4 regions of the Phyllobacterium zundukense genome follow, and region 1 is predicted to be linked to each of the others. Evidence: predicted binding sites of a transcription regulator. Region 1 holds the regulator's gene; each other region holds the start of a gene.
What was found. The regulator LexA, encoded in region 1, represses DNA repair genes until DNA is damaged. The targets are predictions, from matches to a motif close to TGTTCNNNNTGTGTTCNG.

Region 1 (7,917 bases):
GGACGAAATGGACCTCCTGATGAGTCCGGTCATCAATAATGATGAAATCTCGGCATACAGGCGGCTTATTTCCAGCAAACGGGTGGATGCCATCATCATAACAGGCCCCACCCTCATGGATGAACGGGTTGCCATGCTGATCGAGGAGAAATTCCCTTTCGTCCTGCATGGACGAACAAATATCGAGGCGCCGCATGCTTGGCTCGATATCGACAATGCAGGTGCATTCCGCCAGGCCGCTTCCCACCTGCTTGATCTCGGCCACAAGCATATCGCCATGATAGATGGCCTCAAGGGACATACTTTTTCCGAACACCGCGAACTCGGCTATCGTGAGGCACTTCTGGAACGGGGCATTCCAGTTGATCCGCGTTTCATCGTCCACGAGCGGTTTTCCGACGAGATCGGCTTTCGGGAGGCGCAACGGCTCTTGTCGCTTCCACAGCATCCCACCGCGATCATTGCCGGCTCCATGATGACTGCACTCGGCGTTTTCCGCGCCATCCGGTCGAAGGGTTATGAACTCGGCAAAGAAGTCTCGATCATCGCCCATGACGACGTGTTTCCCTATCTCAATGCCAGCAATATGGTGCCGTCCATGACGACGACGCGCTCGTCGATCCGCTCCGCCGGCACGCGTATCGCCGAAATGCTGGTGCGCGTGCTGGACGGCGAGCCCGTGGAAAACATCCATGAGGTCTGGCCGGTCGAACTGATCCTGCGGCAATCGAGTGGACCACCGGTGATTCCAGGTAAACGCTAAAGCTATTTCCCAGTTTTAATTCGCATTCTTGGCGAATTTGGCCCCAAATGCTGGTATTTGGGTAAAATCACACACTGTTCGCGCAACGTACACCACATATTAAGCCTTGTGGAACACAACTGGAACAGATAGTGTTTGTTCTGGTTTTGTTTTTCCGATTCCCTGCTAAAGGATCGCCGATGCTAACGCGTAAACAACATGAACTTTTGCTCTTCATTCACGAGCGCTTGAAGGAGACGGGCATCCCGCCATCATTCGACGAGATGAAGGATGCATTGGACCTGGCGTCGAAGTCCGGCATACACCGGTTGATCACTGCGCTGGAAGAACGCGGCTTTATTCGTCGGCTAGCAAATCGGGCAAGAGCGCTGGAAGTCCTGCGCCTGCCGGACTCCATTGCGCCCGGTCTCAACGCCCAAAGGAAATTCTCGCCAAGCGTCATCGAGGGCAGTCTTGGACGAAACATCGCTCCTCCCCGGCCTCAGTCGCGCTCGGCGGATGACTCAAGCGCTTCCACCATTGTCAGCATCCCAGTTATGGGCCGCATCGCTGCTGGTGTGCCGATTTCGGCAATCCAGAACCAGACCCATATGATCGGCCTGCCGCCAGACATGATCGGTAGCGGCGAACATTATGCTCTTGAGGTCAAGGGTGACTCGATGATCGACGCCGGGATTTTCGATGGCGATACCGTTGTGATCAAGCGCAGCGATACGGCCAACCCGGGTGAGATCGTTGTAGCTCTGGTTGACGACGAAGAAGCTACACTGAAGCGTTTCCGCCGCAAAGGTGCCTCGATTGCACTTGAAGCAGCGAACCCCGCCTATGAAACCCGCATTTTTGGACCGGACCGCGTTCGAGTTCAAGGTAAACTTGTGGGGTTGATAAGGCGTTATTAAAGGCGGCGTCCACTTGCTCTTTCGAGCGTAATTGTTATTTCACGATGGTCTTCGCGCGGTCGCTGGATTTGTATTCATCAAGGTCGCGGGCAGCGCGTGAATGTGTCCGATATGAATTCCATGGCCGATCCGGTGGTCCAACGGCGTAAGCAATGCCGGCGGAGCGGAGCCGCTGAAGGTGAAGAACCTTTGCTTCGGCAACATTCGGCAGCGACGGATCGTCTGTATCCTTCGGCGCTTCCAGAATGATCTCGGCAGTTCCTCGCAGTGCGAGATCGCGCTTGGTAATCACCAGAACATTATCGTCGCTGCAAACCGCCTCTGTGCCTGCAAAAGCCAGAATGACGATATCCCCCTCGGTGCAGGCCGATGACCTTTGGGCAGGGTCATCGGTATAGGCGACTATCAGCCCGCCCTGCTCACGTGCGGTGCAAAGTCTGTCTGCACATTCGAATTGCGTTTCTTCAAGACGTGCACCGGTTTTTACCGGCTTGACCACATCATCTGTCCCATAGCCCTGTTGCCAGTTGTTTAAAGTGAACGCGCTTCCAGATGGCCGATTGATCGCTAATCTATTGTCTGCAGTTCGCAACGCAACCAGCCTTCCATCCTCTGAAATAATGATGCCAGGTTCTTGCGCGGCAATCATGAGTATTGCCGCGGCCAACAACGTGGGCGGGCCGCACAAGCGCAATCGTGTCGATGGCAACAACAACGTCACTAGCCCGAGACTCATAAAGATCAGACAGGCCTGCGGCATCAAACCGAGATTGCCGCTTGGCGAACGTGAGGCAACCATCTTGGCGATGGCAATCACAGCTTCAATACCGCGGCCCATGACAGCAAATGGTAGCCAGTCCAGATCGAATGGCATGGCGAGCAAACCAAGCACGGCAAACGGCATGACGAACACCGAGATGAGCGGAAGCGCAAGTGCGTTGCCGACAAGTCCGAAGGGTGCAGTATTGTTGAAATGATACGCGGCGAAGATCGAGCTTGCTGACCCTGCAACGAGCGACGTCATGGCGATCGCGCCGATATGGTTTACCGCTTTCGACGGTAGTGTCAGCAGCAGATGATGATGGGTATTTTTTCTGGGTTGGTGTTTACCCTGCCGTTTTGACCACCAGCTGTAGAATGCGATAAGGGCGGCAGTTGCCGAATAAGACATCTGAAAACTCGGTCCGAGAATTTCGTGCGGCGAGATCGCAAGGGTTATGAGTGCAGCAATGGCCAGATTGCGCATCGAAATCGCCGCCCGATCGACGGTCATGGCCAGAAGCATGACAGCCAGCATGACGAAGCTCCGCTGTGCGGCAACATCGGCACCCGAGAGCAGCAAATAGAAAGCGGATCCAATCAATGCGATGACCGCCGAGAGTTTCTTGACCGGGTAACGTGCCGTGAATCCTGGAAAGAAAGCCAGGATAGCGCGAAGCGAACCCATTATCGTCGCTGCCACCAGAGCCATGTGAAAGCCGGAGATCGACAGGATGTGCGACAGGCCGCTCAACCGCATGGCATTGTTGGTATCATCGCTAATGCCATCCCGCTGGCCTGTGATCAGCGAGGCTGCGATGTCGCCCGGCTCTCCTTTGATATTTCGCAGTATGCGTTGGGTCAGCTGCTGCCTGATATCGGCAATCGTCATAAATATTGTCGTGGTGGAACCAGCGGCAGAAGCTACAGGCACGATATCGGCCTTTCCAAGCAAAAATCCGTTGGCGCCGATGCCCCGATAATAATTGTAGAAGGCAAAATCGTAATTGCCTGAACGCACAGGGCCTGACTGGGGACGCAGATGGACCAGGCCTGAGAGGCCATCTCCATTCTTAAGGGCGCGCGGCAAGGCTTTGGCGGAGATCACAATGCGATCCGGCCCATAACGCAGCGCTGGTCGCTCGGTCGAAATGACGTCCATGGTAACGCGCCATCCACCCTTGGCATCTTTTGTCATCGAAACAATGCGACCCGTCACGCGCGTTGTCACTTCCGATCCAAGCATGCGGGTACCGGCACGAATAGTTTCAAGTTTGCCCGAGAACATGCCGGCAACAATCGCGACAGCAAGGACAAGCACAAGCCTGATCATTGGGCGAGCGTGAGCCAGCGCATGGCAACCGACGAGAAAGGTCAGGCCAGACAATATAGCGCTGAGCTGGGGTTCGGCGGGGAAGTTGAAATAGAGAATTGCGCCGGTGCCGGCAAGGACCGGCAGGAACAAAAACAGTGTGCCGCGTTCAATTTCGCTGTTGAATGCCGTCGGAACCGCAAGAAGTATGGATTGAATGCGAGATCGCACAAACCGTTTTCGTTCGCGTAATCTCGCGGGGAACCGATGTTCGTTGTGGGTGACAAGTTCGCTATTGCCAGTTTGAGTCGCGATCTCGTTGCTGGCATTTCCCGGGAGAAAGAAGAGGCGCTCCCTCGTCTTCGTTTTGGCAACAGGACTTTCCATTTGCCTCCCAGTTCGCCAATGCCCTTGCACAGCAGCGTTGCTATGCTACATGAACGCCAGATCAATTCGATTGGACGTTCGGCTAATAGGCCGCGCATCCCCTGGAGTACCCATGTCATCCTCAGTCGTTACCCGTTTCGCCCCCTCTCCAACCGGCTTCCTGCATATTGGCGGAGCTCGGACCGCCCTGTTCAACTGGCTGTATGCAAAGCATACGGGAGGCAAGATGCTGCTTCGTATCGAGGACACGGATCGCGAACGTTCGTCGGAAGCTGCTGTCACAGCTATTCTTGATGGGTTGAAATGGCTCGGGCTGGATTGGGACGGCGATGCCGTGTCACAGTATGAGCGCGCCCCGCGTCACCGCGAAGTCGCAGAAGAGCTCGTCGCTAAGGGCAAGGCGTATTATTGCTATGCTTCTCAGGCGGAACTCGAAGAAATGCGCGAGAAAGCCCGTGCCGAGGGGCGTCCGCCGCGTTATGATGGCCGCTGGCGCGATCGCGACCCCAAGGAGGCTCCGGCAGGCGTCAAGCCAGTTATCCGTATCAAGGCGCCGCAGGAGGGTGAAACCCTCGTGCGTGATCAGGTTCAGGGTGATGTGCGGTTCCCCAACAAGGATCTCGACGATTTCATCATCCTGCGTTCCGATGGCAACCCGACCTATATGCATGCAGTCGTCGTCGATGATCATGATATGGGCGTCACCCATATCATCCGCGGTGATGACCATCTGACCAATGCGGCACGCCAGACGGTGATCTATAATGCCATGGATTGGGACGTTCCTGTCATGGGGCATATACCACTCATTCACGGCGCTGATGGTGCCAAGCTCTCCAAGCGCCACGGCGCGCTTGGTGTCGAGGCCTACCGTGCCATGGGCTACCTGCCGGCAGCGCTACGCAATTATCTCGTCCGCCTTGGCTGGAGCCATGGCGACGACGAGATCATGTCAGACGAACAGATGATCCAGTGGTTCGAAATTTCCGATATCAACCGTGGTGCTTCCCGCTTCGATTTCCAGAAGCTCGAGGCGATCAATGGCCACTATATGCGCTTCTCGGATGATGCTGATCTGATGAAAGCCATGATCGACATCCTGCCGGAGATCGAAGGCGGCGCCGACATTCTTGCACGATTGAACGACACGACGAAAAAGCAATTGCTTGCAGCAATGCCAGGCCTGAAAGAGCGGGCAAAAACGCTCGTCGAACTTGCGGACAGCGCGAAATACCTCTTTGCGCAACGCCCTCTGACACTTGATGACAAGGCGGCAGGTCTGCTGAACGAGGAGGGGCTGAGCGTCCTTTCTGGCGTGCTTACTGAATTGGCTTCTGTCAATGACTGGACCGCAGAAGCACTCGATGCTGCGGTGCGTGTACATGCGGAAAAGACTGGCTTGAAGCTGGGGAAAATTGCACAACCTTTGCGTGCGGCATTGACCGGAAAATCAACGTCTCCGGGAGTTTTTGATGTCTTGGCGGTCCTTGGACGAGAAGAGTCTTTAGGGCGCATCGAGGACCAGATAAAAGGATAGCAGCAGGCAGATATGGGTACATTTTTGCATTGCAACATCGTGCCTTTCGAGTACGGTGTCGTGCCTGAGAAATTCATGAATACGACCTCGCATGAGGCAAGTGCTTTTGCGCTGGATCAGCGCAAGCTGAAGCAAGAAAGGAACGGCAATGTCTGAAAACAGCGTCAACATCGATCTGAATGGTCACCAGTTCGCGTTACCCATTAAAAAGGGGACCATCGGACCGGATGTCGTGGACATTGGGACACTCTACAAGAACACTGGCGCATTCACTTACGATCCGGGTTTCACATCCACGGCGTCCTGCGAGTCGCAGATCACCTATATCGATGGTGATGAAGGCATTTTGCTGCACCGCGGTTATCCAATCGAACAATTGGCCGAACACGGCGATTTTCTGGAAGCGTGCTACCTGTTGCTCTACGGTGAATTGCCAACAAAGAGCCAGAAGGCCGATTTCGACTTCCGCGTCACGCGCCACACCATGGTGCATGAGCAAATGTCGCGCTTTTTCAGCGGCTTCCGCCGCGACGCGCACCCGATGGCTGTTATGGTCGGCTGTGTCGGCGCTCTGTCGGCGTTCTACCATGACTCGACCGACATTTCCGATCCGCACCAGCGTATGGTCGCCTCAATTCGCATGATCGCGAAGATTCCGACCCTCGCCGCCATGGCCTACAAGTACCACATCGGCCAGCCGTTCGTTTATCCGCGGAACAATCTCGATTTTGCGACGAACTTCCTGCACATGTGCTTTGCTGTACCGTGTGAAGAATATGTTCCGAACCCCGTACTCGCACGAGCCATGGATCGCATCTTCATCCTGCACGCGGATCACGAGCAGAATGCTTCCACATCGACGGTTCGCCTTGCAGGCTCTTCGGGTGCCAATCCGTTCGCTTGTATCGCCGCTGGCATTGCCTGCCTCTGGGGCCCTGCCCATGGCGGTGCCAACGAAGCTGCGCTCACCATGCTCGGCGAAATCGGCACCGTGGATCGTATTCCTGAATATATCGCTCGGGCCAAGGACAAGAATGATCCGTTCCGCCTGATGGGCTTCGGTCATCGCGTCTACAAGAACTACGATCCGCGCGCCAAGATCATGCAGCAGACAACTCGTGAAGTCCTCGCCGAACTCGGCATCAAGGACGACCCGTTGCTCGACGTTGCAATGGAACTTGAGCGTATCGCGCTAACCGATGAATATTTCATCGAAAAGAAGCTCTATCCGAACGTAGATTTCTACTCTGGCATTACCTTGAAGGCCCTCGGCTTCCCCACCACTATGTTCACGGTGCTGTTTGCTGTAGCGCGTACGGTTGGCTGGATTGCCCAGTGGAAAGAAATGATCGAGGATCCGCATCAGAAGATTGGCCGTCCGCGCCAGCTCTATACGGGTGCGACACCGCGCGACTATGTGAACGTCGAAGACCGCAAATAATCTTTGCCCCATATGACGAAAAAGGCGCCCATTCGGCGCCTTTTTCAGTATTTCAGCAAAATTATTTGACCAGTTCCAGCACTTTTTCCGCCGCAATTTCACCGGCAGGCCGGTCGGTTTGCATCAATCTGGAAATCTTGTCGAAACTTTCAAGCTGCGCGCTGCGTCGATGTCCTGGAACGAGCAATTGCTCGATCTGTCGGGCGAGTGAGCCAGCTCGCACGAATATATTGAAGTATTCCGGTACGACGGGTTCGTCGGCGATGATGTTGGGGAGCGCAGCGCTCCAAATCTTAATGCGTGGGGCCAAAAAGGTCCGGGCCAGCCAGTCCGGCCTGTATGACAGAACGGTGGGAATGCGGGCAAGCGCCAGTTCCAGCGAGACCGTTCCGGACGCAGCGAGTGCAGCATCCGCTTCGGCAAAGGCTTGCAATCTTTCCGCTTCACCGACAACGATATGAGGCTGCACTGTCCAGCCTGCGGTCAATTGCCTGACGAGCGGTTCAACCTTGGGCAACGTGGGCAAAGTGACCTTGATCCTGTTGCCGCGACTTGCAAGAAGATCGACCGTCTCGCCAAACGGTTCGACAAGGCTAGTGATTTCCGATCGGCGCGAGCCCGGCAGCACGACAAGATTTTTTTCTGTTCGACTGCCCAGATTGCCATCGCGAGCCCGGTTTTGCTTTGCAGCTTCGAGCAGCGGCGCGTGCGAAACGAGCCTATGCCCTACATAGGTAGCCGGCGGACCATCCAAATCCTTCAGTGCTTGAACCTCGAAGGGTAGTATCGCCAGCACGTGATCTACGTAAGCGCGCATTG
Region 2 (7,917 bases), 1.5 Mb from region 1:
GGCTATAGCCGGAGTTGCGCTTCTCCCTGTAAAAATCGTCCAGCTTTTGCTGAAAAGCATCGCGTTTTTGCAGCAATTCTCGATTCCTGGGCGCCAGATCATCAATAATCTGCGCAAATCCTGCCCAGAATTGTGCGGCATCGATACCGGTTCCGGGAATAGCTTCGTTGACCACAAAGTCGTGGAGCTTCTTCGCCACCTGCAACCCGTTGATTTCGATACGCTCGCCCATGATCGGTTCCTTCAAGATTTTCGTCATCCTACCCTTGAACACATCGGAGCATTCCGCGTCAATTCATCAATAGTGAACAGGATTTATGCCTTGATGGAAAGAATGACCTAATGTGCAATGCGCGGTCTGCCCGAAGCGGTGGCTATGAGCACGGCCTCGATGAATTTGCGCTGATCTTCGACGGTTGCAGCACTGATGTCTCGGGCGATGGTAATCTGGGCTTCGTCGGTTCCAGCCTCCAGCGCCAATAACCCGGCCTGCTGCTTCAGGACACTTTCCGCAAAGGCGATCGATTCCTCTTCGATCTGGAAATCCCTGACCACCTCGCCTGCCATGACACGGAACAAACCCTCTACGGGCTGGCTGATATGCGCCTCGACCGACACACGCACCTGCCCGACAACCGCGCCCAAAGCATTGGCAACATCGGTATCGACCGGAACGATGCATTCGGTGCCGAGCATGTCGCCGACTGCCGGATAATAGACTGGCGCCGACGCGCCCAGTCCGATCACTGGCCGGTCTATATCGAGCCGAACGCCGGCAATCCCGCTTTTGCCTGAAAGAGCCTGTTGCACCAGCGAGCTCGCCACAGTCTCCGGCCCTTCCAGCCCGTCCTCGGCAAAGACCGTTTCGAGAACCACTTCGGATGAACGCCGGATCAGCGCGTCAAAGGTACGGTGGGAAACTTCCTCCGGTGTGTCGCAGAGCGGGCGTCCGGCGCCATCCTTGCGCCGTGCATAGAGAACGGCGCCGTAGCGCGCCGCTTCCGCGTTCCAGTTGTTCTGTAGGCCAAGTACATGACAGGCATCCGACGGCGTAAAGCCCGAAAGATGAACCAGCCCCCGCGCCACAAGCCGGTTGATGGTTGCCGCCTGCGAGACAGAATTCAACAGCCGGTCAAGCGGCCGTGGCTCGACGGTGACGCGTTCATAAAGTTCAGCCTCGCCTTTGCTCAATCCTGATGCCATCTGTGCCGGAACGCCGGTCAGAAGCGCAAACCGTCCGTCGAGCCGCCCGGCATTGGCAGCTTTTACCTGACGCGCCAGATGATCGATGACTGCCGCACCATGATTGGTTGCAAGCAGGGACAGCGGCACAAGCCGCCTCGGTCCGAGCTTGATGCTTGGCGCCATGGCATTGTCGTCGAGCGATACTTCCGAGTCGCCGCCGAGGCCGAAGGTGCGCATGGCCACCGCTTCCACCATGGTGCGGAAGCCCCCGACGGTCGCACCGTTGGGATCGAGGCGCGGACGGCCCTTGTCCAGAACCGCGACGTCGGTCGTCGTGCCGCCAATATCCGAGACGATCGCATTATCAAGGCCCGTCATATGTCTGGCACCGACAAGACTAGCCGCCGGTCCCGAGAGTATCGTCTCGATCGGCCGGTGCCGGGCAAATGCCGCTGAGACAAGCGCGCCATCGCCCCGCACCACCATCAGCGGCGCATGGATGCCGCGCCGGTCGAGAAAGCCTTCCGTTGCAGCCACGAGCCGGTCGATCATGGCAATGAGCCGGGCATTGAGCACGGTGGTCAGGGCGCGGCGCGGGCCATTCAGCTTGGCCGATAATTCATGACTGCAGGTGACAGGAAGTCTGGTTTCCTTGCGCACGAGGTCGCGGATAGCGATTTCATGCTCCGGATTGCGCACGGCAAAATAGGCGCAAACGGCAAAGCCGGTGACGTCCTGCTGCAAGCGTGGCAAGGCTTCGATCAAGGCTGCCGGATCGAACGGCTGCGCGCGGCCATAGACATCGTGCCCGCCTGGAATGAACACCACCGGGTCCGAGCCCAGAGCGGTTCCAAGATCGGCCTTTTCCAGATCGGCTTTGGAGAAACCGACCATGACGAGCGCGATGCGACCACCGTGCCCCTCCACGAGCGCGTTGGTGGCAAGCGTCGTCGACATCGAAACAAGCCTGATGTCTGCTGGACGCACGGATGCTTCCGTAACGATACGCTCAACCGCGCCCGAAATGCCGACGCTCAGATCATGCCGGGTGGTGAGAGCCTTGGCCTTGGCGATGACACCGCGTTGCTCGGACCACAGGACTGCGTCCGTATAGGTGCCGCCCGTATCGATGCCGAGGAAGATCGCCTGTTCAATTGTGGATTCAGCCATGATGCCCTGCCCTATTTGCAGGCAGGGTTAGCGCATGACAGACGCGGCGGCTAGCGCCATTCCGACCATTTGCTGCCGCAGCCGCATTAGACCAGCAACCAGGCTCAATCTTCCCCATCGACGACGCGCAGGCGCAATTGGCCTGTCGCTGACGCAGCAGTACGGGCGGAATCTGCGTCTTTTACGACATCGCCGACCGGAGCCTCGGCAAATTCCAGAGCCTCGATCTTCTGGCCGCGCTTGGTTACCTTGCTGGAAGAGACGAGGATGTCGTCGATATCCTTGTTGGCCTGGCCGAAATGCGTCTGCAGGCGGCGAACCCGATCGTCGAGGCGGCCCACATCTTCCATCAGCCGGATGACCTCGCCCTGGATCAGATGCGCCTGTTCGCGCATACGCACATCCTTGAGCACGGCCTGAATGACTTGAATGGACAGCATCAGCAGCGATGGCGAAACGATGACGATGCGCGAGCGATGCGCCTTCTGCACCACGCCCTCGAAATTCTCATGGATTTCGGCGAAGATCGATTCGGACGGCACGAAAAGAAATGCCGTGTCCTGGGTTTCACCATTGATCAGGTATTTTTCCGCCACATCGCGAATGTGGATTTCCACATCGCGGCGGAACTGCGCGAGCGCCATTTTCTTGGCTTCCGGGCTTTCGGACGCGCGAATGGCGTTCCACGCCTCCAGCGGGAACTTTGCATCGATGACGAGATTAGGGGCGCCGTTCGGCATCCGCACGACACAGTCGGGGCGGCTGCCGTTGGAAAGCGTAGCCTGGAACTCATAGGCGCCCTGCGGCAGGCCATCGGCGACGATCGCCTCCATCCGCGCCTGACCGAAGGCACCGCGCGTCTGCTTGTTGGCAAGGATCGCCTGCAGTTGCACCACCTGTCCGGCGAGTGCCTGGATATTGTTCTGCGCGGTGTCGATGACAGCCAGCCGTTCCTGCAGTTTCGCCAGGTTTTCGTGCGTCGACTGCGTCTGTTCGGTCATCGTCTGGCCGATACGGCTGGTCATTCCGTCGAGCCGTTCGCGGATCGACTGATTGAGCTCGGCCTGGCGCGAGCCGAACAGCTCGGCCATAGTCTGCATGCGACCTTGCATTTCCGACTGGCTCTTCAGAATTTCGCCCATGCGCGCTTCCGCATCGCGTGCCCGGTCTTCGGCCTGTATTTCGGCGACGAGCCGCATGCGTGCCGAACGCCACACGGCGATGACAGCGAAAACCACGACGAGCGCGGTGATTGCCGCGGCTGCAAGAAGGGCTGCGCCGACAGAGACGGTGCTGGCGCCGAGCTGAAATAGCGTTTGATCGAGCGAAATTGACGTCTCCATAATGCGCAGACTAACCGATTCGGAGCGCAAATGTGAGATCAAAACGAGAACATTTTCACAAATGACTTTAACCTCGGATTGACGGCTCAAAGGTGAGATATTAGGTGATGCTCATGTCTATCAAACCGCTTGTTATTCTTCCCGATCCGCTGTTGCGCCAGGTTTCAAAACCTGTGGAGCGCTTTGACGCCGATTTGCGCAAGTTTTCGACCGATATGCTCGATACCATGTATGATGCGCCCGGCATCGGCCTTGCCGCCATTCAGGTCGGCGAACCATTGCGCATGCTGGTGATCGACCTTTCCAAGGAAGATGAGCCGAGAGCTCCTCAGATTTTCATCAATCCGCAGGTATTGGCTTCTAGCGATGACCGTAACATCTACGAGGAAGGCTGCCTCTCGATTCCGGACTACTATGCGGAGGTCGAGCGTCCGGCGACCGTGCGCGTGTCCTATTTTGATATCGAAGGAAAACAGCAGGAAGTAGCGGCCGATGGACTGCTTGCAACCTGCCTGCAGCATGAGATCGATCACCTCAACGGCGTTCTCTTCATCGACCACATATCGCGGTTGAAGCGCGAGATGGTGGTCAAGAAATTCAAGAAACTCGCCAAGGACCGTCCGCCGAGCCGGCTGGCGGTGTGAGCCGATGAGCTTGCGCATCATCTTCATGGGAACGCCGGATTTTTCAGTGCCCATCCTCAATGCCTTAATCGGCCAGGGTCACGAAATCGTCGCCGTCTATAGCCAGCCACCACGTCCCGCAGGCCGCCGGGGGCTGGAACTGACGCCCTCGCCCGTGCAGCGCAACGCCGAACAATTCGGTATCGAGGTGCGCACGCCAAAGAGCCTCAAGGGCGAAGACGAGCAGCAGGCATTTCGCGATCTCCAGGCCGATGTCGCTGTCGTCGTCGCCTATGGACTGATTCTGCCTCCTGCAATTCTCGAGGGCACACGGCTTGGCTGCTATAACGGGCACGCTTCGCTACTGCCGCGCTGGCGCGGCGCCGCACCGATCCAGCGCGCGATCATGGCGGGCGATGTCGAAACCGGCATCATGATCATGAAAATGGACGAGGGTCTTGATACCGGTCCGGTCGCCATGGCCGAAAAGATCAAGATCACGGCCGACATGACCGCCGGCGAACTGCATGACCAGCTCAGCATGGCTGGCGCCGATCTGATGGTGCGCGCGATGGCAGCGCTGGAGCGCGACAGCCTGACGCTGACGCCGCAAGCCGAGGAAGGCGTCACCTATGCCTCGAAAATCACCAAGGTAGAGACTCGTATCGACTGGACGCTACCCGCCATCGATGTTCACAACCGAATTCGTGGCCTCGCGCCGTTCCCCGGAACCTGGTGCGAGATGGAAATCGGCGAAAATCTGGAACGTGTGAAGCTGCTGCGCTCGATCCTGGCAACCGGTGTTGGGGAACCTGGTACGGTGCTCGACGACGATTTGCGTATCGCCTGCGGTGAAGGTGCAGTGCGCCTGCGCTCGCTTCAGCGTGCTGGCGGCAAGGTCATGGACGGGCAGGAATTCCAGCGCGGCGCCAAGATCGCGCAGGGGATGCGGCTGCCATGAATGGCATCACCGTCCGTGCGGCGCATTCCGACGATTACCCGTTCATTTCTGACATCCTGGTAACGGCTTTCGCGGGAACCGATGAAGCGAATCTCGTTCGCCGCCTGCGGCACGACAATGATGTCGTGCTCGAACTGGTGGCCCTGAACGACAAGGTCATCATCGGACACATCCTGTTTTCGCGACTGAAGCTGGCCGGAGCAGAGGATTTCGATGCCGTTGCGCTTGCTCCACTAGCGGTTGCGCCTGCCCATCAGGGAAAGGGCGCTGGAAGCAAACTGGTGCGAATAGCGCATGAACACCTGGCTGCCGCTGGCGAGACCCTGTCGATTGTCCTGGGCGAACCTGAATATTACGGGCGCTTCGGCTACGAGCACCAAAGGGCGGCGGGTTTCGAGAGCCCTTATCAAGGCGACTATCTCCAAGCCTATGCTTTTGGCGATGCGCCGTCATCCGGGACACTGATCTATGCTCCAGCCTTTGGAGCGCTTTAGTGCCGCGCTACAAACTGACCATTGAGTATGACGGCACTCCCTATGCGGGCTGGCAGCGGCAGGAAAACGGTCACACCGTCCAGGCGGCCATCGAGCAGGCCATCTTCAAATTCTGCGGCGAAACGATCTCTCTTGGCGCAGCAGGACGCACCGATTCCGGCGTGCACGCGACTGCGCAGGTCGCCCACGTGGATTTGACGAAGGACTGGAGCAGTTCAAAGGTGCGCGAAGCGCTGAACGCACATCTGGTCATCGCCGGAGAAACCGTCGGCATCATCAATGTCGAGCTGGTCGGCGGCAATTTCGATGCGCGGTTTTCGGCGACGGGCCGGCACTATCTCTACCGTATCATCAATCGCCGGCCTCCCGCCCCGCTGGAAGCGCATCGCGCCTGGTGGGTGAAGAAGCCGCTCGACGCGGACGCCATGCACGACGCGGCGCAGCGGCTCATCGGCACGCATGACTTCACCACGTTCCGGGCAACGCAGTGCCAGTCGAAAAGCCCGGTCAAAACACTCGATCATTTAAGCGTTTCGCGTAATGGCGAAATCATCGAAATCAGAGCGTCTGCCCGGTCCTTCCTGCACAACCAGATCCGTTCCTTTGCCGGAACGCTTAATGAAGTCGGTTGCGGCCGCTGGGACGCCGATGATGTCACGGCAGCGCTTGCCGCGCGCGATCGCAAGGCCTGCGGCCCCGTCGCACCGCCCTACGGCCTGTATCTCATTGGCGTGGATTATCCGATCACCACAGGGTCTGGCAGGGCGATGCCCAGCACGCCCTGAAGCAGGACCATCAGGAATAGCGATCCGGCAACAAGGGCAACAAAGAACGCTGCTGTGTAAGTATGCGATTTCTTCAGCGCTACGTGAGTCAGCCGGTAGGTCAGGAACATGATGGCCCCATAGAGCAGGAGGCCGAATCCGGTGGCCAGGCCCGGCCAATTCGGCAGCAAGACCCGCGCCAGCGTCGCAGGCACCATCAGCCAGGCGGCGATTGCTGTTCCCCAATTGCTGGCGACCACATAAGGACTGAAACGCTTGGCTATGCCGAGTTGCCGGGCGCTGAAAGCCAAGACGACCAACGGCAGGACCCAAGCGGCAAGATCGACGAACGCCACCCTGCCCATGATGGAAAAGCGGTTTCCCGTTTCCGGGCGCAGCGCAATCATGTCATTGGCGAAGATAATCCAGCCGAGGACCAGCGGCGGCAATGAAATCGTGATGGCATGGAACGACTGCCAGAATCCGTCTTCGGAAAAATCCAGCAGATCGAGGCCGTCGGCATGACCATTCATCATCCGCCAGGCGCCCCACAGATACCGTTGAATTTCATCAAAATCCGGCATTATCACTCATGTTCGTTTACGCAAAGAAGTCGGCGATAAAGCGTTCATAGATCTGGGTCAGCGTTTCAAGATCCGCAAGCGCCACCCGCTCATCAACCATATGCATCGTCTTGCCCACAAGACCAAACTCGACCACCGGGCAATAATCCTTGATGAAGCGGGCATCCGAGGTGCCGCCAGAGGTCGAAAGCTGTGGCCGGTTGCCGGTTACAGCTTCGACGGACGATGTCAGCGTCCCAATCAGCTTCTCGTCATGGGTAAAAAATACATGGCTTGGCCGGTGGCGCCAGATCAGTTCGTAGTTCACAGGTGTTTTCTTGCCCGGGCGCAGTTTGCTGCGTCCGGACGCCTTGTCGAGGCGGTTGTGGATCTCCGCCATCAGCGTTTCATCGGTCCACGTGTCATTGTAGCGAATGTTGAATATCGCCGTTGCCTTGGCCGGGAGGACATTCACCGCTGTATTGCCGACGTCGATGGTGGTGATTTCCAGATTGCTTGCCTGAAAGTCCTTTGTCCCTTCGTCAAATACGGGATAGAGCAGGCTGTCCACCAGCGTTACCAGGCCGCGCACCGGATTGTCGGCAAGATGCGGATAGGCGGCATGACCCTGCACGCCATTGACGACAATCGTACCAGACAGTGAGCCCCTCCGGCCGATCTTGATCATGTCGCCGAGCTTGTCCGGATTTGTCGGCTCACCAACGATGGCGGCATCCCAGCTTTCGCCCTTCGCCTTGGCCCATTCCAGCAGCTTGCCTGTCCCATTGATGGACGGGCCTTCCTCGTCACCGGT
Region 3 (7,917 bases), 1.4 Mb from region 1:
CTACCCTCGAATCCGAAAACCCGGCATGTCGACCGGGGCGCAATCGTCTCTCATTCCAGATGAGCCACGTTTTGAAACCGGATCTTTTCCAGTAACCACACTGCGGCTTCTCACGGTTAATTTTGGTAAAACGAAGGCGTTAACCAAAAACACCTCGTTTGAACGCCCTTATTCATGGTTTGTTATGGTTAAGGATCAGTTATGATTCAGGCGTTGGAGTTGTTTTAAATTGTCTGATCCTGCGATTGCGGCTTAAAAAGCTTGATCCACTCTGCCGGAAACCTTCGCGGGCGGCCGGCGTCATTGACCATGGCTGCCTCGACGGTAGCTGAGATGAGTAGATCATCCCCGCGCTTGATGGCCTGCGCCATTTTCACCCGTGCCCCGGAAATTTCGGCCGTGCGGGTCTCCACCGTCAATATGTCGTCGATCCGCGCTGCTGATTTGAAGTCGATCTCCATGCGCCGCACGACCCAGACAATACTTTCGCCGAGTTTGCCGTCCGCAAGCTCCGAATGGTGTACACCAAGCAGGCGCAAATAATCCGTGCGTCCGCGCTCGAGAAATTCCAGGTAGCGGGCGTGATAGACAATACCGGAGAAATCCGTGTCGGCGTAATAGACCCGCGCCAGCAGACGGTGCCCGACATCCGTCAATTCGCCAGCCAGTCCGGTTGCGATAGTTGATTGAGAGTTGTTTTCGCTCATGGTCCTTCCCTTTTGCAGGCTTGGCGGGCATTTTGTCCAGAGCCACGACCAGAAGGACGCGAAAGAATTGATTCTGCCCTCATTGCGCGCACTTCTCTGTTTCTCCTGTCTGATGGCTGGCCCCGTGACGGCTTCGGCCACGACCTTCACGATGAAACATGGCCTTAGTCTCGATCTTTGGACCACATGGCCCGGCCCCGAGCGCTGGGATGAGGAAGCGGTACTCGCCAATTTTCCCGAGTGGCGTCAGGGCGTCAGCGCCGACAATCTGCAGGATATAAGAAAGGCCGGCTTTGATTTTGTCCGCATGCCGATCGACCCCGCTATATTTCTTGAAGACGCCTCCGACAAACGCGTCACCCGGCTGATTGCCGAAACACTCAGATCGGTCGATATGTTGCATGAGGCCGGGCTCAAGGTGATCGTTGATCTTCATTCGATTCCAAGCGATGTGCGCAAGGTCGGCACGAACCAGGTCCTGGCCGACAAGGACCTTTTCTCCCGCTATCTGGATGTGGTGAGACGTCTGGGCCAGGCGCTGGCCCGTACAGATCCCGCAACCACCGCGTTTGAACCGTTCAACGAGCCTGTCGTTGATTGTGATCCCACCCTCTTTCCCAAATGGCCTTCCATGCTGGAACAGCTTCATTCGGTGGCACGCAAGGCGATACCTAACCATACACTGATCTTGTCCGGGGGCTGCTGGTCCAGCGCTCATGGACTTGAAAAGATCGACCCGGAACGCATTGCCGACGACAATGTCATCTGGACATTCCACTCCTATGAACCCTACGTCCTCACCCATCAGGGCGCTGACTGGACGGGCGACTCGATGAGTTATGTCGAAGGCTTGCCTTATCCGCCGGATCTGATGGGCGAGAAAGCCTTCGAGGAGCGACTTGCAGCTGTGCGGCAGACAATCGAGGCGAAAGCGCCGGAGGAGCGGCGCGAGGAATTATTGACCGGGTTCAACGAGATGGCGGGCGGGGTAATGAGCTACGAACAGGTTCTAACAATGCTGAATGAACCATTCGACAAAGCGGAGGCTTGGGGCAAGGAGTATGAGATCCCGCCCGAGCGCATATTTCTCGGTGAGTTCGGCATGATCCGCCAGGAGTACCGGAAGGAATTTCGCATGCCTTCAACCTGGCGTGCCGCCTATTTGAAAGACATGACCGGTGCCGCGGAAAAGCGTGGCTTCCCCTGGTCGGTCTGGTCGTGGGGTGGCGCCTTTGGAATCACCCTTGATGACGACAAGCGTGTACTCGATCCGGTTATTCTCAAAGGTCTGGGGTTGAAACCTCAGTGAACTTCAATCGTCTTCCTGAAACAGGTTGATCTGCTGCTGGATAATCTCCGCCGGTGCGTTCAGACCCAGATGTTTCCAGGCATTCGCCGTCAGAACACGTCCGCGCGGCGTCCGCTGGATAAAACCCTGCTGGATGAGGTAGGGTTCGATAATATCCTCGATCGCATCACGCGGTTCGGAAAGACCAGCAGCGATCGTCTCGATCCCCACCGGTCCGCCGCCGAAATTATGTGCGATCATCGAGAGGTAACGCCGGTCAAGCTGGTCTAGCCCAAGCGAATCAACTTCGAGACGCAGCAGCGCTGCGTCGGCGGTCTCACGATCGATCTTGTCCTTGCCATCGACAACGGCAAAATCCCGTACCCGGCGCAACAGCCGCCCGGCAATGCGCGGGGTTCCGCGGGCGCGGCGTGCAACTTCCAGCGCACCATCATCGGTCATGCCGATGCCCATGATCCGTGCACCGCGCCGTACGATGTGTTCCAGTTCTTCTACAGTATAAAAATTGAGCCGGACTGGAATACCGAAACGGTCCCGCAATGGCGTGGTCAAGAGCCCGAGCCGCGTCGTGGCGGCAACGAGGGTGAACTTGGCGAGATCGATCTTCACTGAACGCGCGGCAGGGCCTTCGCCAATGATCAGGTCGAGCTGGTAGTCCTCCATCGCCGGATAGAGAATTTCCTCGACAGCCGGATTGAGGCGGTGGATTTCATCGATGAACAGGACGTCGTTCTCTTCGAGATTGGTCAAAAGTGCCGCCAGGTCGCCTGCTCTGGCGATCACAGGTCCCGAGGTCGAGCGGAAATTGACGCCAAGTTCCTTGGCCATGATCTGCGCCAGCGTGGTCTTGCCGAGACCGGGCGGACCAACGAACAGCACATGGTCGAGAGCTTCGCCGCGTGACTTGGCTGCCTCGATGAAGACTTTGAGATTGGCGCGCGCTGCAGCCTGACCGACGAAATCGGCAAGTGTTTGCGGACGCAGCGAGGTATCGAAATCCTCGCCGCGCTTGTCGGGTGTAATCAGGCGGCTTGCATCGCTCATGCGCCTGTCCTCGCACAATGCGCCTCTTCAAACAACCGCATTAGCGCGACAATTCCTTCAGACCCAGCCGGATAAGCTTCGTGGAGTCGGCGCCCTCGCCGGCATTCTTCAATGCAGCGGCAATTGCGTTGGCTGCCTGATCGCGTGAATAGCCAAGATTGGTCAGAGCCGACACCGCATCTGTAACAGGCGCGGGTGCAACGCCTTCACCGAGCTCCTGCTTGAGCCCGATGGTGCCCATTCCTTCACCAGCAAAGGCGGGCGCTTTGTTCTTGAGTTCCGTAACGATACGCTCGGCGACCCGTTTGCCGACACCCGGCGCACGGCTCACCATGGCGATATCGCGCAAAGCAATGGCATTGGCGAGATCAGATGGCGTCAGCGTGCCGAGCACACTCAATGCCACCTTGGCGCCGATGCCCTGTACGCTCTGCAACAGACGGAACCATTCACGTTCCAGCGCAGTGCCGAAGCCGAAAAGCCGGATCATATCCTCGCGTACATAGGTTTCGATGAGCAGCACCACGGCTTCGCCCGGTCCAGGCATGTTTGATAGGGACCGTGCCGAACAATAGACGACATAGCCAACACCATGCACATCGACGATCACATGATCCTCGCCGATTTCGTCAACAGTACCTTTGAGTTTTCCAATCATCCGAGTGCCGCCAGTTTCTGCTCGATCGCGATGCGCCCGATCGCGCTTTGCCGATGATGCGCGTGACAGATGGCAACCGCCAGTGCATCGGCAGCATCGTCCGTATCGAACGTCGCCTTCGGCATCAGCACCTTCACCATCATGTGGATTTGCTGCTTCTCGCCATGCCCGACGCCGATAACCGCCTTTTTGACCGCATTTGGCGCGTATTCGGCGACATGCAATCCGGCAAGTGCCGGGACGAGCAAGGCAATGCCACGCGCCTGGCCGAGTTTCAGCGTTGCGGTCGCGTCCTTGTTAACGAACGTATGTTCAACAGCGGACTCATGCGGCACCAACTGGTGGATCACCGCCGCCAGACCGTTATGCAATTGACAAAGGCGTGAAGCGAGATCGAGTTTGGCGTCGGAAAGGATTGTACCGGCCGCCACGAAGCGCAAGGAGTTGCCGAGCGTCTCGATGATGCCCCACCCGGTCCGCCTGAGGCCGGGATCAATACCGATGATTCGAATCGCTTCTTTCATGCCGTGACCTTATCCATGTGTCACACATGTTGACAGCAGAAAGGTGAACAAAAGAGAAACAAATATATGCGTTATATGCAGGATTTACAAAGAAACGGTATCAGCGATGGCTGAATGCCGTCGCAAGAAGGGTGATCTGATCCGAAACCGGATTGGCCGAGAGCATCCGTCGCTGCTCGGCGCCGACACCTTCATTGTAGATCTCATCGTCCATCTGCCGGACGCGAGCCTGCAAGCGCAAGGAACGGTGCACAATATCGCAATAGGAAAGCGGAATCTCATCCCAGCCCGTTACGGTTTCAGGCGCTGAATCCGTATCGAGGCGCACCTTGGCTTTCTCGGAAAGCACCTGCTCCAGCGTCATCTCGCCGCTTCGTGATGCGCGCTGCAGGAGCAGCCAGGACGCCACCTGCATCAGACGCGTTGTCAACCGCATCGACTCGGCTGCATAGAGCGTTGCGGCGATACGCGACAACCGCCGCGCCTCCTCTCGGCCCTCGCCATCGAGATAGGATGCGGCTTCTTCCACGAGGCTCATGCCTTCATCGTAAAGATGATTGAAGCTCTCCGAGCGGACCATACGCTCTGCGAGCCTTATCGTGTTGTCCACGTGGAATTCCTGTTCAGCCATCATATGCCCTGTTACCTAAATGCGCTGCCACGATCCGCAATTTTGCCAAAGCAGTGCTCCCTTACTGGAACAGCAAGCGTGGCACCACAACAGTCGGCGGGCAGTATTCCCCAGCAACCTGCCTGCATCCTCACATGAGCGCAAGTTTATCCTTAATAAAGGGTTAACGGCAGGGTCGACGGAAAGATATGAACATAAAAAAAGAGCCGCAAAACGGGGCGGCTCTCAGGAGTCTAACAGGGAGGCGTCAAACAAAGTGGCCAAACCACTTGGTAAGAATCCAGAAAACTGGATGATCAATTTATAGATTGTAATGCTTAACAACTGGTTAACACCAACAATCAAGTTAAAGAGACTGCTCTCGCGTTGGTCCAGCTCTGCCTTCATTCCTCAGGCAACGGGTGCTTTGGCCAGTCCAGCGTGACATCGGCCTGGACCGGGCGGTCGAGATAGGTGGATAGGACGACGTAGCTGCGTGAGGCGGTGACGCCGGGGATCACATAAAGCTGCAAGAGCAGGTGCTCCAGTGCTTGCGGGCCCTGCGTGCGCACCTTGAGGATCATCCCGGTATCGCCAGCCACCGAGTGCATTTCCTCCACCTCCGGGAATTCGCGCATGCGCATCAGCCGCTCACTCTTGCCCCAGCCTGTCGTGTCTACATGTACAAAGGCGAGAAGCGGTTTGCCCACCGATTCGCCATCGAGACGCGCGCTAACCGAACCTATTACTCCGGCGCTGCGCAAGCGCTTGACCCGCTCAAACACAGCCGGCGCCGAAAGCCCTACCCTCTCACCGATTCTCGCATAACTTAAGCCGGCCTCCTCGACGAGCGCCCCTAATATCTTTCGGTCGAAGCCATCGAGCGTGGCATTGGCTGGCCGCTTGCTCCGAACGCCGTTCGTTTCCTCGTTCACGGTGCAGTTTTCCTTGGTGCAAAATTTCATTCGGCAATAACAATGTAATGCAGAAGGAAATTTTGTTAAGAGCGAGAAAAGCGATGAAGCGTATCACACACAACCCGGTCGACGGAATTTATGCCGCAACGCCAGATTACGTTCACGCTTTGGAAATCAGCAGGCCGGAGCGAATCGTCTATCTCAGCGGCACGATGGGCCTCGACGCAACCGGAGCAGCCGGAAGAAACGTTGCAGAGCAGTTGGAGCTGGTCTGGGCGAACATCCGCACGATCCTCGCCTCGGCCGGAATGACGGTCGCCAATATCGTCAGGGTGACAAGCTATTTGCGTGACGCAGCCTTTGCGACGGAGAACCAGAACGCTCGTGTTGCGGCGCTGCAGGGAAATATTGTTCCGACCACGGCCATTGTCGTTCAAACCCTGTCCGCCGAATGGCTAGTCGAGCTTGAAATTATTGCTGCGGCTTAAACCTATCCGCCAGAAAGTAACTTGGCGCGTTTGCGTAATTCGAACTTCTGGATCTTACCAGTCGATGTCTTCGGTATCGGCTCGAACAGCACATGCCGGGGGCATTTGAACCGCGCCAGCAGCGTGCGGCAATGGGCGATAAGTTCTTCTTCGCTGGCTTGATGCCCCGACTTCAGTTCGACGAATGCGAGTGGCGTTTCCCCCCATTTGTCATCCGGACGCGCAACAACGGCGCAGGCACTGACAGCCGGGAACTTGTAGAGCGCATCCTCGACTTCAATGGACGAAATGTTCTCGCCGCCTGAAATAATGATGTCCTTCGACCGATCCTTGAGCTGGATATAGCCGTCCGGATGCATCACCCCGAGGTCGCCGGAGTGAAACCATCCGCCGGCGAATGCCTCGTCGCTGGCTTGGCGGTTCTTGAGGTAACCCTTCATGACGATATTGCCGCGGAACATCACCTCGCCGATTGTTTCACCGTCGGCCGGTACAGGCGCCATGGTTTCGGGATCGAGAACCGCAAGATCCTCCAGCGCGGCATAACGCACACCCTGGCGCGCCTTCTTGGCCGTGCGCGAAGACGTTTCAAGCGCGTCCCATTCATCCTGCCACTCATTGACGACAGCTGGTCCGTAGGTCTCGGTAAGACCATAAAGATGGGTGACGGCAAACCCGGCATTTGCCATGCCGGCCAGAATCGATTCTGGCGGCGGCGCGGCGGCCGTATTGAACGTCACCGTCTGCGGAAACGCGCGTTTGTCGCTCTCGGCCGCATTGATCAGCGTCGACATGACGATGGGCGCACCGCACAGATGCGTGACACCATGATCGGCAATCGCATCATATATCTGCTTGGCTCTTACCCAGCGAAGACAGACATGGGTGCCGAACTGGAGTGCCAGCGTCCAGGGAAAACACCAGCCGTTGCAGTGGAACATCGGCAGTGTCCACAAATAGACCGGATAACGCGCCATGCCAGACGCAATGATGTTGCCATAGCCCATCAGCGCAGCACCACGATGATGGTAGACAACCCCTTTCGGATTGCCTGTGGTACCGGACGTATAATTGAGCGTAATGGCATCCCATTCATCGTCGGGCATGGACCAAGCATAGTCAGGGTCACCGGCCTCCACGAAGGCATTGTATTCCATGTCGCCAAACGGCTTACCTTGCGGATAGGGCGCGTCGGCCGGATATTGGTCATCGACAAAATCAATGACTGTCGGCTTGACGTTGGCAAGCTTGAGCGCCTCGCGAAATACGCCGGAAAACTCCGTATCGACAATCGCAACCTTGGTTTCCGCATGATCGAGCTGGAAGGCAATGACAGCAGCATCAAGGCGGGTATTCAGGGAATGCAAGACAGCTTTCGTCATGGGCACGCCGAAATGTGCTTCCAGCATGGGAGGTGTATTGGAAAGCATGACGCTGACCGTGTCGCCCTTGCCGATACCTTGCCGGGAAAGTGCAGAGGCCAGTTGACGCGTCCGGCGGTAAAAAGTCCCGTAATCAACGCGCTGCGACCCGTGGATGATCGCCGTGCGGGTAGGATAGACGCGCGCCGCCCTCTCGAGATAGGACAACGGCGTCAACGGCTGGTGGTTTGCCGGATTGCGCTCAAGATCATGATCGAAAATTTTGCCCATCAACGCCT
Region 4 (7,917 bases), 200 kb from region 1:
TGATGGAGTTCTACAGCGATGTGTCCATCGCGGTGCTGCTGTCGTCCGTGCTGAACAGCAGCGTTATCGGCCGCCCAGCAATGGCGCCGCCGAAATCATCGGTGATGGGCAGCGGCAGGTTTTGATAGAGCGCCTCGAGCACAGAGGCCACGAAGGCTCGCTTCAGAGGCATGTCCTGACCAAGTTTCGCATAGCTTGCGCGCGGATTTCCGATCATGCTGCCATCGCGGCGCAATGCAAAACGCAGGGTAATTTCCAGATTTTCAGTTCCGGGCGGCGGCTTCCAGCAGGAATATAGGGCCGGCCCAATCTCGTAGATTGTTGCTATCGGCTCGCGGCTGCCACATGCCCGCTCTCCTGCCCCGGCTGAAGCCGGGTACAGCAGGATAAGCGCAATCATGGATGCTCGAAATCCGCTCAAAATCACCCCCGCCAGGGATTGATCCCTCCATCGCAGATTCGCTACCCAATTGCCTGAATATGCAAGTCATACTTAAGGTGTATTGGCTTCCTCGGCGGCATCCTTCTGGGTGATCAATCGGGCACTGCGGGCTCCGCTAACAGAGATCCACAGCCAGCTCAGGGCAACCGCCAGACGGTTGCGGAGCCCGATCAGGAAATAGATGTGGGCGAGCCCCCAGAGCCACCAGGCGATGTAGCCCTTCAGCTTGATCCAGCCGAAATCGGTGACAGCGGCGCGCTTGCCGATCGTCGCCAGATCACCGTCATGGTGGTAGACAAATGGCCTTGGCGATTGATCCCCGACAAGCCTCGCCTTGATCGTCTTGGCGATATGCACGCCCTGCTGCTTCGCCGCCGGCGCGATGCCGGGCACGGTGCCCTTGCCGCCATTGGCAACAGTCGCCGTGTCGCCAATAACAAAGATTTCCGGATATCCCGGGGCCGTGAGATCGGCATTGACGACGACACGCCCGACGCGATCAGCGGGCACATTCAGCCATTTCGCCGCGGGCGATGCCTGGACGCCGGCCGCCCAGATAATCGTCTGGGCGCGGAGCGACTGACCGCCGAACTCGACACCATCTGTGTGGCATTCGGTGACGGGATTGCCCAGATGAACAGTGACGCCGAGCTTCTCCAGCGCCTGCTTGGCATAGGCGGACATGTCTTCACTGAAGGCCGGCAGTACCCGGGGTCCGCCCTCGATGAGCACGACACGCGCTGATGCCGGATCGATCACCCTGAAATCACCCTTCAGCGTATCGCGGGCCAGATCGGCTATCGTTCCGGCAACCTCGACCCCCGTCGGACCGCCACCAATCATCACGAATGTCAGATACTCCGCGCGCTTCGCCGGATCAGGTTCACGTTCTGCTTTTTCGAATGCAGTAAGAATACGCCGCCGGATCGTCGTTGCATCTTCCAGCGTTTTCAAGCCAGGCGCGAATGGCTCCCAATCATCATGGCCGAAATAGGCATGGCGCGCGCCTGTCGCCAGCACCAGCGTATCGTAGGGAATGGTTTCGCCATCAGCCGTTGAAACAGTCCGGGCAGCTGTATCGACCCCGTCGATCGTACCCAGCAGCGTTTTGACATTCTTGTACTTGCGCAGCAGGTGCCGGATCGGCCAGGCAATTTCCGATGTCGCCAGTGTCGAGGTTGCCACTTGGTAGAGCAAGGGTTGGAACAGATGATGGTTGCGCTGGTCGATAAGCGTGATGTCCATATCGGCATTGCGCAGGTTATGGACCGCCTCCAGCCCGCCGAAGCCTCCGCCGACGATCACAAGGCGATGCCGGGTGCTGGCAGATGGCTGGATTTCCGTCATGACAAGGCTCCGATGCACAAACCAAAGGCCTGTCTAACAGACAGCGCGTAGCCCGACAATTGCGGTCTCAACCGGGACTGGCGCCGATCAGAGCTGCCCAGCGTCCCGGCGTCATGCCGAAGGCTTTCTTGAATTGCCGGTTGAGATGGCTCTGGTCGGTAAACCCCGTCGCAACCGCAATCCCGGCAAGCGGCTCGCCTGCCTTGATCATCTCCCGTGCCCGCTGCAGGCGGCGCATCAGCAGGAATCGGTGCGGGCTCGTCGCATACAGCGCCCGAAAGTGCCGGGACAAAGTGTAACGATCAAGGCCACTTACCGCCTCAAGCTCATCTGACCTGACAAGACGCAAGGCATGTTCTTCGAGATAATCGCGGGCAAGTTCGGTCTGCCGCAGCGCTGGTGCGCCCAGCGACTTGACGTTTTGGTGCGCATGCCTGGCCAGCCCTTGCGTCAGTTGAGATACGACATCGTCAACCAGCAGCTCATCCAGTTCCTCGTCAAGATTACCGAGAGCGGCAGACAAGGTAGCCGCGATGGATGGGTCAGCGAAAACGGGATCGTCGACGAATGGCAGCGAACCCGCACGACTTCCCAGCGATTGAAGAGCCAGTGCCGGTTCCAGATAAAGCATACGATAGCGCAGGCCGTCATCCGTTCCTGCCCCGCCGTCATGGATCTCGTCCGGATGGAGCACGATGATATTGCCAGGCAGGCTATAGCGCCGCTGGCCGCGGTACCAGAACGTCTGGACACCATGCAACGTCATGCCGATCGCATAGGTATCATGCCGGTGCAGGTCGTAGCCATCACCGGCAAAGCGCGCTTCTATACGTTCAAGGCCCGGATTGGACGGCGCCGACAGGATGGCGTCTTGCCGGGGACGTTCGCACAAACGTCCAAGACTGTGTGCAGCCTCTTCGCCTAAAACGTCCAGCATAAGCTCAACTCTTCATGACCATGGAGAACTATATCGATGTTCGATACCAAAATTGCAATCGTGCTGCGAAACGACCTTGCATCCTGGCAGGCGCTGAATGTGACGGCCTTTCTGACCAGCGGCATTGTTGCCCAGTCACCGGAGGTGATCGGCGAACCCTACCGCGATCGTGCCGGCAACATCTACAACCCTTTATCAATCCAGCCCGTAATAGTATTGGCGGCCGATCAGGCAACGATTTCAAGCATTCATCGCCGTTCGCTCGAGCGGGATATCAAATCCTGCCTCTACATAGAGGAAATGTTTTCGACTGGCCATGATGCAGCAAACCGCGCTGTCTTTGCCCAGTTTTCTCCCGATGATGCAAAAGTCGTCGGCATTGCCTTGCGGGCGGACAAGAAGGTGGTCGACAAGGTCACCAAAGGCGCAAAGATGCATCCGTGAGCCGCCTAAAAGCCCGTGGTGAGAGCCAGAATCGCGAGATAGCGCGCCGTTTTGGCTATCGCCACAAGGATGATGAAACTGAGTAAGGGTTCCCGCAGCACGCCGGCAATTACGGTCAGCGGATCGCCTATGATTGGCATCCAGCTCAACAGTAGCGTCCATTTGCCGTAGCGATGGTACCAGGACGCAGCGCGATCGAGCTGTGCCTGATTGGCCGGAAACCATTTGCGGTCGCGAAACCTTTCGATGCCCCGGCCTAGCAGCCAGTTGACCACCGAACCGAGCACATTGCCTGTACTGGCCACAGCAATGAGCATTGCTGGTGAATAGGAATTGCCAAGAAGGAGGCCAGCAAGCGCGGCTTCGGACTGCATCGGCAGGATGGTCGCGGCGATGAAGGCGACCGTGAACAGCCCGGCATAAACGCCCAGATCACCAATCATGACTGGGCGTTTGCATTATTCGTCTGGGGTCTATGTACGTTCAAATCTCAGAACGGGATTTCATCGTCGAGATCGCGTGAGAAATTCCCGCCGCCGCTAGCACTGGACGAACTGCTTGACGAAGCGCTGGAACGGCCGAAATCCGAACCATAGTCGTTATCGGAAACCTGGCCGCGGCTGGAATTGTTGTCGAACGAACGGCCTCCACCGGCTCCGGCACCCTCGCCGCGTGAATCGAGCATCTGCAATTCGCCGCGGAACTTCTGCAACACAACTTCTGTCGAATAGCGGTCATTGCCCGTCTGGTCCTGCCACTTGCGGGTCTGCAGTGCACCTTCGAGATAAACCTTCATGCCCTTCTTCAAATATTGCTCGGCAACCTTGGCCAGATTGTCGTTGAAGATGACAACGCTATGCCATTCGGTCTTTTCCTTGCGCTCGCCGCTGTTCTTGTCGCGCCAGCTTTCCGAGGTCGCGATACGAAGATTGACGACCGGATCGCCTGAACCCAGCCGCCGGACTTCCGGGTCAGCGCCAAGATTTCCGACCAAAATGACCTTGTTGACACTGCCTGCCATGATTTGAACTCCATAAATTCCGTTTTTAAAATTTGCGCCATCATATAGAAGCCATGCGTGTGGCGGGCAATTGTCTGCTGCCTATCCACAATATACTGCTCGCTTCACATCGACATCGAAGGTCAATCCAAACGCTCCTGCCAGATTTGTCAGGAGACTTTCACTGTACGCGATGCTTCCGCCAGCCGCATGGCATCTGGTTTTTGCAGTCAATCGCCAAACGAGGCTGCTTTCACACCGTGTCAGTATGGCTTGCACATTTTGTTCTTTTTTTGTTCTATCACTTGCTCTAACAATGTCAACATGGCTATGGTGATTCAAAATGGTTGGCCTCCCACGGTTTGGCCTCGTAAAATACCCGAAACGTACTAGATAGAGGGAAAGCTTCTCATCAAAGCGCAATTCCTCCGTCCTAACGGCATGCCCTCTCAAAGGCTAAAGAGTCATGAGCGATCAGAAATACATTTCCATTCGCGGTGCCCGCGAACATAATTTGAAGAACATCGATCTCGATCTGCCCCGTGACAAGCTGATTGTCATGACCGGCCTTTCGGGATCCGGCAAGTCGTCACTCGCGTTCGATACGATCTATGCCGAAGGGCAAAGGCGCTATGTCGAGAGCCTGTCCGCCTATGCGCGGCAGTTTCTCGAGATGATGCAAAAGCCTGACGTCGACCAGATCGATGGCCTCTCTCCGGCAATTTCCATTGAGCAGAAGACAACCAGTCGCAATCCCCGGTCGACGGTCGGCACCGTCACCGAAATTTATGACTATCTGCGCCTGCTCTATGCGCGTGTTGGCATACCCTATTCCCCGGCAACCGGCCTGCCGATCGAAAGCCAGACTGTCAGCCAGATGGTCGATCGCGTTCTCGCGCTGGAGGAAGGCACCCGGCTTTTCATCCTGGCGCCGATCGTCCGCGGCCGGAAAGGCGAATACCGCAAGGAACTTGCCGACCTGCAGAAGCGCGGCTTCCAGCGCGTGAAGGTCGATGGCATTTTTTATGAGATTGCCGATGTTCCGGCGCTCGACAAGAAGTACAAGCACGATATCGACGTGGTGGTCGACCGTATCGTCGTGCGGTCCGATATAGCCGCGCGTCTGGCGGACAGTCTCGAGACTTGTCTCAAGCTGGCCGATGGCATCGCCGTCGCGGAATTCACCGACAAGCCGCTGCCGGCAGACGAGACAGCCAGCGAATCCGCTAACAAATCCAAGAACGAGACGCATGAGCGGCTGATGTTCTCGGAAAAGTTCGCCTGCCCGGTTTCGGGCTTCACGATTTCCGAGATCGAACCGCGTCTGTTCTCGTTCAATAACCCCTTCGGCGCTTGCCCGACCTGCGATGGTCTCGGCACGCAGAAGGCGATCGATCCGACGATGATCGTTCCAGACGAGAGCCTCACTCTGAAGAATGGCGCAATCGCCCCATGGGCCAAATCGAGCTCGCCCTATTACAATCAGACGCTGGATGCTCTTGGCGCTGCCTATGGCTTCAAGCTTGGCGACCGCTGGCGCGACCTGAATGAGGAAGCGCAGAACGCCATTCTCTATGGCACCGGCAGCCGGGAGGTACAGTTCGCCTACGATGACGGCCTGCGTTCCTACCGCACCACAAAGCCGTTCGAAGGCGTCATTCCCAATCTGGAACGGCGCTGGAAGGAAACTGACTCCGCCTGGTCGCGCGAGGAAATCGAGCGCTTCATGTCCGGCACACCCTGCCCGGCCTGCAATGGCTACCGGCTGAAGCCGGAGGCGCTGGCGGTCAAGATCGGTGGCCTGCATATCGGCCAGATCACTGAAAAGTCCATTCGCCATGCCGACGCCTGGTTCCGCGAAATTGACAAGACGTTCAACGAGAAGCAGACCGAGATTGCCGCGCGTATCCTCAAGGAAATTCGCGAACGCCTGCGATTCCTCAATGATGTCGGTCTCGACTATCTCGCGCTGTCGCGCAATTCCGGAACCCTGTCCGGCGGCGAAAGCCAGCGCATCCGCCTCGCCTCGCAGATCGGGTCTGGCCTGACAGGCGTGCTCTATGTGCTCGACGAGCCATCCATCGGCCTGCATCAGCGTGACAATGAGCAACTGCTGAAGACCCTGCGTCACCTGCGCGATCTCGGCAATACGGTCATCGTCGTCGAGCATGACGAGGACGCGATCCTCACCGCCGATTATGTCGTCGATATCGGTCCGGCCGCAGGCATTCATGGCGGCGAGATCATCGCGCAAGGATCACCCGCCGATATCATGGCCAGTCCGAAATCGCTGACCGGCAAATATCTGTCAGGCGCTATCGCGGTCCCGGTGCCGTCGGAACGACGGAAAACAACCAAGAAGCGCATCAAGATTGTCGGTGCGCGGGGCAACAATCTGAAGAATGTGTCAGCCGAGATTCCGCTCGGCACCTTCACCGCTGTGACCGGCGTTTCCGGCGGCGGCAAATCGACATTCCTGATCGAAACGCTGTTCAAGGCTGCCTCACGCCGCATCATGGGGTCGCGCGAACATCCTGCAGACCATGACCGCATCGACGGGCTGGAATTTCTCGACAAGGTCATCGATATCGACCAGTCGCCAATCGGCCGCACACCGCGCTCCAATCCAGCAACCTATACGGGTGCCTTCACACCGATCCGCGACTGGTTTGCCGGTCTCCCCGAGGCGAAGGCGCGTGGCTATCAGCCAGGCCGCTTCTCATTCAACGTCAAGGGTGGACGCTGCGAAGCCTGCCAGGGCGACGGCGTGATCAAGATCGAGATGCACTTCCTGCCGGATGTCTATGTCACCTGCGACGTCTGCCATGGCAAGCGCTACAATCGCGAGACGCTGGAAGTGCTGTTCAAGGGCAAATCGATCGCCGATGTGCTCGACATGACTGTGGAGGAAGGTGCGGAGTTCTTCGCAGCCGTCCCGGCCGTGCGGGACAAACTGCAGACGCTGGCCAAGGTCGGTCTCGGTTATATCCACGTCGGCCAACAGGCCAATACCCTCTCCGGTGGTGAAGCCCAGCGTATCAAGCTCGCCAAGGAATTATCGCGCAAGGCCACCGGCCGCACACTCTATATCCTCGATGAGCCGACCACCGGCCTGCACTTCCACGACGTAGCGAAACTGCTCGAGGTGCTGCACGAGCTGGTAGATCAGGGCAACACCGTGGTGGTGATCGAGCACAATCTCGAAGTCATCAAGACCGCCGACTGGGTCATCGACCTTGGACCGCATGGCGGCGATGGCGGCGGCGAGATTGTCGCTGTCGGCCGGCCCGAAGACATCGTCGAGGTCGACCGTTCCTATACGGGCCAGTTCCTCAAGGAGCTTCTGCGCCGGCGTCCAGGACACAAGACGCAGGCTGCAGCAGAATGATCTGGAAACCCGCCCCTGTGGCGGGTTCTTACAAGCTGGTATCGGAGGGAGGAGAACCGGAATGAGCGACAGCGGAACCATTAGGACAGGCATTGGCGGCTGGATTTTCGAGCCGTGGCGCGGCACGTTCTATCCGAAAGGTCTCTCCAAGACAAAAGAGCTCGAATATGCCGGCCAGCACCTGCAGACGATCGAGATCAACAGCACCTATTACGGTACCCAGAAGCCGGCGACTTTTGCCAAATGGGCCTCGCAGGTCCCGAATGGTTTTATTTTCTCGGTCAAGGGCAACCGTTTTGTCACCAACCGCCGGGTTCTTGCCGAAGCCGGTGAATCAATGGAATATTTCATCAAGTCGG

Region 2: the regulator LexA is predicted to act here: its motif matches at 3,733-3,750, upstream of BLM14_RS16065 (DNA recombination protein RmuC).
Region 3: the regulator LexA is predicted to act here: its motif matches at 4,286-4,303, upstream of ruvC (crossover junction endodeoxyribonuclease RuvC).
Region 4: the regulator LexA is predicted to act here: its motif matches at 4,454-4,471, upstream of uvrA (excinuclease ABC subunit UvrA).

Annotation. Positions count from the first base shown of each region.
Region 1 is NZ_CP017940.1:1,690,770-1,698,686, reverse strand. Features, by position in the region: gene BLM14_RS08400 (substrate-binding domain-containing protein) at 1-763, shown strand, start outside; gene lexA (transcriptional repressor LexA) at 943-1,662, shown strand; gene BLM14_RS08390 (ComEC/Rec2 family competence protein) at 1,697-3,964, opposite strand; gene gltX (glutamate--tRNA ligase) at 4,233-5,657, shown strand; gene BLM14_RS30965 (hypothetical protein) at 5,670-5,813, shown strand; gene gltA (citrate synthase) at 5,806-7,098, shown strand; gene lpxB (lipid-A-disaccharide synthase) at 7,160-7,917, opposite strand, start outside.
Region 2 is NZ_CP017940.1:3,200,740-3,208,656, forward strand. Features, by position in the region: gene BLM14_RS16055 (malate synthase G) at 1-232, opposite strand, end outside; gene BLM14_RS16060 (hydantoinase/oxoprolinase N-terminal domain-containing protein) at 340-2,355, opposite strand; gene BLM14_RS16065 (DNA recombination protein RmuC) at 2,460-3,698, opposite strand; gene def (peptide deformylase) at 3,812-4,342, shown strand; gene fmt (methionyl-tRNA formyltransferase) at 4,353-5,282, shown strand; gene BLM14_RS16080 (GNAT family N-acetyltransferase) at 5,279-5,776, shown strand; gene truA (tRNA pseudouridine(38-40) synthase TruA) at 5,776-6,561, shown strand; gene BLM14_RS16090 (hypothetical protein) at 6,513-7,124, opposite strand; gene dapE (succinyl-diaminopimelate desuccinylase) at 7,141-7,917, opposite strand, start outside.
Region 3 is NZ_CP017940.1:319,860-327,776, reverse strand. Features, by position in the region: gene ybgC (tol-pal system-associated acyl-CoA thioesterase) at 225-707, opposite strand; gene BLM14_RS01610 (glycoside hydrolase family 5 protein) at 706-2,016, shown strand; gene ruvB (Holliday junction branch migration DNA helicase RuvB) at 2,020-3,060, opposite strand; gene ruvA (Holliday junction branch migration protein RuvA) at 3,101-3,718, opposite strand; gene ruvC (crossover junction endodeoxyribonuclease RuvC) at 3,715-4,242, opposite strand; gene rcdA (protease adaptor protein RcdA) at 4,343-4,876, opposite strand; gene BLM14_RS01585 (Lrp/AsnC family transcriptional regulator) at 5,257-5,787, opposite strand; gene BLM14_RS01580 (RidA family protein) at 5,871-6,257, shown strand; gene BLM14_RS01575 (acyl-CoA synthetase) at 6,260-7,909, opposite strand.
Region 4 is NZ_CP017940.1:1,894,537-1,902,453, forward strand. Features, by position in the region: gene BLM14_RS09440 (MarC family protein) at 1-3, shown strand, start outside; gene BLM14_RS09445 (energy transducer TonB) at 11-400, opposite strand; gene BLM14_RS09450 (NAD(P)/FAD-dependent oxidoreductase) at 494-1,789, opposite strand; gene BLM14_RS09455 (AraC family transcriptional regulator) at 1,857-2,726, opposite strand; gene BLM14_RS09460 (DUF2000 family protein) at 2,763-3,170, shown strand; gene BLM14_RS09465 (YqaA family protein) at 3,176-3,610, opposite strand; gene BLM14_RS09470 (single-stranded DNA-binding protein) at 3,661-4,191, opposite strand; gene uvrA (excinuclease ABC subunit UvrA) at 4,637-7,558, shown strand; gene BLM14_RS09480 (DUF72 domain-containing protein) at 7,620-7,917, shown strand, end outside.